DNA from 2 places in the Mannheimia varigena genome. Region 1 is predicted to be linked to the other one. Evidence: riboswitches for the same ligand, from Rfam matches in the RefSeq annotation. Region 1 holds a riboswitch; the other holds the start of a gene.
The links. Region 1 has a riboswitch for thiamine pyrophosphate ahead of thiM (hydroxyethylthiazole kinase). Riboswitches for the same ligand answer to the same signal wherever they lie in the genome.

Region 1 (3,193 bases):
CTGACGGCTCAAAAATGGACGCTAATGCTAACGTCACTCAAAAAAACATTGCCACAATGGAAAACGAGCTGATGAAAGATTTTTTTGTGCAAATTAATCGAGCGAAAGTCAGCGAAAAAATTGCAAAACTTTTTGATAAAGAGACCGCTTGTGAATACTTACGCCAAATCGAAGCGCACGAAATTTACGTCCACGATGAAACCAGCCTCAAGCCTTACTGTGTCTCGGTAACAATGTACCCGTTCTTGCGTGATGGCTTAACCAAACTCGGTGGCGAATCCAAAGCCCCAAAACATCTCGCTTCTTTTTGCGGATCTTTTGTCAATTTTGTTTTTGCGGTTAGTTCCCAATTTGCCGGAGCTGTTGCGACCGTTGAATTTCTTACCTATTTTGACTATTTTGCCCGTAAAGATTATGGCGATAACTACCTAGAAACCCATCGTTTAGACATTGAAAACCACCTTCAACAAGTGGTTTACAGCATTAACCAACCTGCCGCAGCACGGGGTTATCAAAGTGTGTTTTGGAATATTTCGGTTTACGATAAGTTTTATTTTGAAGCTATGTTTGGCAACTTTGTATTTCCTGATTTTGAAAAGCCAAACTGGGAAACTACGACTAAATTACAACTTTTCTTTATGCAATGGTTTAACAAAGAACGCAGCAAAGCCATTCTCACGTTCCCGGTCGTTACCGCCGCAATGCTCACCGAAAACGGAAAATGCAAAGATGATAAATTTGCCAACCAAATGGCAAATGAACTGGCACAAGGTAATTCCTTTTTTGTTTATCAGTCGGATAACCCTGATTCCCTCGCTTCTTGTTGCCGTTTACGCAATGAAATTAGCGATCACACCTTCTCTTACTCACTCGGTGCTGGCGGTGTCGCAACTGGGTCGATTAATGTGATTACGATTAATATGAACCGTTTGGTGCAAGATGGGCGTGATTTGAGCCAAGAAGTCAGTAAGATCCATAAATATCAGTATGCTTACCGAAAATTGATGGAGGAATATTTAGCAAACAGAATGCTGCCTGTTTATGATGCGGGATTTATTTCACTAGATAAACAATTCCTCACCATCGGCATTAACGGTATGGCGGAAGCAGCAGAATCGCAAGGCTTAAAAGTGGGCTACAACCCGGAATATATTGAATTTGTGCAATCTCGCTTAAAAACGATTTTTGAGGCAAACCAAGCCGCCAGCCAACAATATGGCGTGAAGTTCAACACTGAATTTGTGCCTGCCGAAAATTTAGGGGTAAAAAATGCGAAATGGGATAAAGCAGATGGCTATTTCGTGCCTCGTGATTGCTACAACTCCTATTTCTATGTGGTAGAAGATGAAGAAACTAACGCTCTCGATAAATTCTTACTGCACGGCAAAGAATTGATTGAATGGCTAGATGGCGGCTCTGCCCTGCATTTAAACCTTGATGAAGCCTTAACCGCCAATGGCTACCGTTCTTTATTAGACACTGCCGCCAAAACAGGCTGTAACTATTTCTGCATTAATGTCAAAATCACGATTTGCAATAAATGCAGCCATATCGATAAACGCACTTTACATCGTTGTTCTAAATGCGGCTCGCAAAATATTGACTACGGCACACGGGTTATCGGCTATCTAAAACGGGTTTCCGCCTTTAGTTCTGCCCGCCAAAAAGAACATAGTTTGCGGTTTTATCATAGGGAAGCGGCTTAAATCTCAAGGTACTTTACAGTCACGTTCTCAACGATTATATTAACCACTCATTTAGTCGGGGTGCTTGTTTACTCAAATAAAGCAAGCTGAGAAATACCCGTTGAACCTGATGCAGTTAGCACTGACGTAGGAAACTAAAAGACAGCCAAATTCCCCCTGTTTATTCCCGTTTGTGTTGGTGCGTTTCTTTTTTCAACCTTGAGGAATAAACGATGACCAAATCATTTCAATCCCACTTTTTGCAAAAAATTCGGCAAAATCGACCGCTTGTGCACAACATTACCAATATCGTAGCGGCGAATTTTTCCGCTAATGGCTTGTTGGCTCTCGGGGCTTCACCGATTATGGCAGCAGCCATTGAAGAGATGGAAAGCGTGCCGGCGTTAAGTTCTGCGGTGGTGATCAATATCGGCACATTAATCGGCAAAGAAGTAGAAGCGATGGTGCTTGCCGGCAAAACAGCCAACCGTTTAGGCATTCCTATTCTGCTTGACCCTGTCGGTGTTGGAGCTACGCCATTTCGCCGCCAAACCGTTGAAACCTTGCTAAACGAAATCCAATTCAGTGCAATTCGAGGCAATGCTGGAGAACTCGCCACCATTGCAGGCGTAGCGTGGCAAGCCAAAGGCGTCGATGCCGGCGAGGGCTCGCACAATATGGTGGAAATCGCCGCACAAGTTGCCAAAAGTTACCAAACCATAGTCGCCATCAGTGGAGAAACTGATGTCGTTAGCAACAGCTCACACACTGCGTTATTACGCAACGGCAGCCCGATGTTCCCACAAATTACCGCCTCAGGCTGCTTGCTCAGTGCAGTTTGCGGAGCATTTCTAGCAGTGGCAGAAAAAGAGCAATATTTCAACGCACTGATTGAGGCTTGCACCGCTTATGCCGTTGCCGGTGAAATTGCCGCCAAATCGCTCAAACCAACGGAATACGGGCAGTTTGCGGTGAATTTATTAAACGAACTCGGGGCTTTAACACCGGAAACCGTTGAGCAATATGCGGAAGTGGAATATGTCTAACACTCAATCTAGCCCACACTCAAGCCCGACTAAAGTCGCCGTAGCCTCAATGGTTGGCACGGCGATTGAATATTTTGATAACTATATCTACACAATGGCAGCGGTGTTGGTATTTAATGTGCAGTTTTTTAACAGCGATGATCCGGTTTCCAACCAGTTAATGTCACTTTCAGTGCTGGCTCTCGCCTTTTTCACCCGCCCGATGGGTTCCATTATTTTCGGGCATTTTGGTGATAAATATGGGCGGAAACAAACCTTAATTGCCTCGCTTTTATTAATGGGGCTTTCCACTGTGGCTATCGGGCTGCTGCCAAACTATGCCGCCATCGGCATTTGGGCAACGGTGCTGCTCTGCTTGTGCCGTATTGGGCAAGGGCTAGGCTTGGGCGGCGAATGGGGCGGAGCCGCATTAGTCGCTACCGAACACGCCCCGAAACACAAGCGGGCGTTTTTTGGTATTTT
Region 2 (3,193 bases), 120 kb from region 1:
GTCAATTTTTCTCTGAATTTTGCAAAAGGCGAACTGATGTTCGCCTTTTAACGTTTTTGGAAACTAAATTAATCCCAATACTTTCCGCCCGTTGATGCTGGCAATATTCGCCATTTCTTCAAGATTGGTGAAGCGGCAACCTGCCGAAAGTAAGCTCAATTCCTGCCACATATCCCCCTCGCACAGTGGCACCATATAGTCGCAGATATTATCCGTGCCAACCGCCACCGTAATGCCTTCGGGAATCAGCTCATCGGCTGGGGTTAAAGCGTTGTGGAACGGCTGCAAATCCTCTTTTCTGCCGCTATCGATCCATGCCATCGGGCAGGCGATCACCATCATTTGGCTATCTCGCATTTTTTGGTAGAGCATTTTGCGGTACTCTTTCGGGTGAGAGCCAATCGAAATGCCGTGAATTGCCACCACTCGCCCCTGCATTCCGTGTTCGATGGCTTTATCACAAAGCTGTTCCGTCTCTTTCTCTTTTGGCGAGTTGAATTGATCGACGTGAACGTGCAACATTTTGCCGAGCGATTTCGCTTTGTCCATCAAAATATCCATCGCCTCTAAGCCTTTACCGTAATCCAGCTCATCACGGTAAGGTAAGCCGCCGATCATATCCACCATTTCTGAACCGATGTCGAACCACTTTTTCGCCGTGGGTTCGATCACACCTTTTAAGGTTTGGTTAGCGAATTTCAAAATGATGTCGTTTTTATACACTTCACGGGCTTTGTGGGCGGCGATGATCGCTCTGTCTTCGCATACTTGGTCGATATCCACGAAAGTACCGAATGCCGTGACCCCTTGCGAAATCATCAACTCAATGGCTTGTGAAAAGCGGCGGTAGTAATCATCTACGCTGGAGTTGCGTTTTACTTCGTCCACTAAATCCCACTTCTGCTGCAAATTCGCATTTTGATAAACGGTGATTTTCTCCGGTGTCATCGTAAACGCTCGGTCTGCGTGGGCGTGCGCATTAACCCAACCGCCTTTTTTGATGATCTCATCTCGAATATGGCTTTTCAGGGTGCGAATTAGCTGGCTCATTGATATTCTTCCTCTTATAAAATGTAGTATTTGCAAAATTTAGGCGAAAAAAAACCGCTTAAAAAAGCGATTTTGAAATAAATATGAAATGAATAAAAAAACAGCCACGCCTCGAAATACGAAGCGTAGCTGCATGGAATTTGGTGTTGTCAAAATTGGATAATTCATTTCTAGTTCCTTGTTTGGACTAGGGCGGTAGTATAATGGCTTTTTACATGAAAAGCAAACGGTTGCTTGCTGTTGAAATTTTCCGATAAAGTTTTTACAATGCAGCGTTCTCATTGGGGTGCTGCAAGCGGTTTAATTTGTATAAAAATTTACAAATTTTCTATAAGAACTAACTGCTTGTGGCTGAGAAATACCCATAGAACCTGATCTGATTAATATCAGCGTAGGGATTTGAGATTGCAATTTGCCTTTCTTAAATCCTTCTATTCATTGATTTTTAGAAGGACGTTTTATGAAATTCATTTTATCTTCACTTGTACTGCTTAGCGCTGCCACTTCCGCTAACTCACCGACACTCACGGTTTATACCTATAGCTCTTTTGCTTCTGAATATGGACCTGCACCTAAGTTGGAACAAAATTTCGAGAAAGAGTGTAACTGTGATTTAAAATTTATACCACTTGATGATAGTGTAACGATGTTTAATCGTGTGCGTTTGGAAGGTGAAAAAACGAAAGCAGATGTGGTATTAGGCATTGATAATTTTCTTCAACCTGAAGCCGAAAAAAGTGGTTTATTTACAGAATTTGAGGCTAAAACAAAGCTAGAAATTAAAGATAAAATTTTCTTCCCGTATGATACAGGTTCTTATGCCTTTATTTACGATAAAGAAAAGCTGAAAAACCCACCAAAAAGTTTGAAAGAGTTGGTTGAACGCCAAGACTTAAAAATTATCTATCAAGACCCTAGGACCAGTAGCGTTGGGCGTGGTTTCTTAATGTGGATAAATCAAGTATATGGTGATGAGGCTCCAAATGCGTGGAAAGCATTGGCAAAACATACGGTCACGGTGGGCAAAGGTTGGTCTGAAACCTATGGTGCATTCCTGAAAGGCGAGTCAGATTTAGTGTTAAGTTACACAACATCGCCTTTATATCATAAGTGGCACGAAAACACCGATAAATATGTGGCAGCTCCATTCGAGGAAGGGCATTTAGTACAAGTCGAAAATGCAGCTATTGTGAAAACGACAAAGCAAAAAGCATTGGCAAATCAATTTCTGGAGTTTTTACACAACCCACAGGCACAACATATCATCTCTTATCATAATGTGATGAGCCCTGTGATAAAAGAAGGTGTTGATCCTGCGTTTTCAGAGATGCCTGAATATAAATCGTTAGAATTTACCCCAGTTTCTCAGCAGACTATTCAAAAATGGCTCTCTGAATGGTCGAAAAGCTGGTAAAATTTACTTAGTATCTTAGTATAGAATAGCCGAATTTTTATTCGGCTGTTATTTTTTATCAAATTAATTGAAGATAATACAAAAATTTTGCAAATTTGTTTGTGAGTAAACCAATTTTGTGTTATTTATAGCCGCCATTACTAAAAACCCGAAGATGTTGATTTTTTCGTGTAGTGCGGTTACAAGGAAGTTAAGTTGTATTCGGGTGATAATTTAAACAATAAAATTCCACACAAGGAGTAAATCTATGACTCAAGCGGCTAAAACCACCTCTCTCGGTTTATTAGCATTAGCAGGTGTTAAGCCTTACGAGCCAGCAAAAGATGAAGAATATATGAATGAAGCTCAACGTGAGCATTTCAAAAAAATTCTGACAGCATGGCACGGGCAAATTATGGAAGAAGCAGAGCGAACTAAAAGTCAGCTTCAAGAAGATATGACTAATTTTGCTGATCCTAATGATCGTGCAAGCCAAGAAGAAGAGTTTAGCCTTGAACTTCGTAATCGTGATCGCGAACGTAAATTATTGAAAAAAATTGAGCAAACGCTACATAAAATTCAAGAAGATGATTACGGATTTTGTGAGACCTGTGGTGTTGAGATCGGCATTAAACGTCTAGAAGCTCGTCCAACTGCAGATTTATGTATAGATTGCAAAACATTGGCTGAAATTCGTGAGAAGCAGCTAGGTTTATAATCAAGTAACATAATGCCTCTTTTATAAGAGGC

Region 2: it holds a riboswitch for thiamine pyrophosphate, as region 1 does, so the genes downstream of both, thiB (thiamine ABC transporter substrate binding subunit) here and thiM (hydroxyethylthiazole kinase) in region 1, are expected to answer to the same signal.

The regions. Positions count from the first base shown of each region.
Region 1 covers NZ_CP016226.1:1,883,634-1,886,826, reverse strand. Annotated here, with positions in the region: gene nrdD (anaerobic ribonucleoside-triphosphate reductase) at 1-1,706, shown strand, start outside; TPP riboswitch at 1,753-1,856, shown strand; gene thiM (hydroxyethylthiazole kinase) at 1,919-2,731, shown strand; gene A6B40_RS08830 (MFS transporter) at 2,724-3,193, shown strand, end outside.
Region 2 covers NZ_CP016226.1:1,998,780-2,001,972, forward strand. Annotated here, with positions in the region: gene A6B40_RS09410 (amidohydrolase family protein) at 64-1,050, opposite strand; TPP riboswitch at 1,323-1,466, shown strand; gene thiB (thiamine ABC transporter substrate binding subunit) at 1,511-2,464, shown strand; gene dksA (RNA polymerase-binding protein DksA) at 2,712-3,161, shown strand.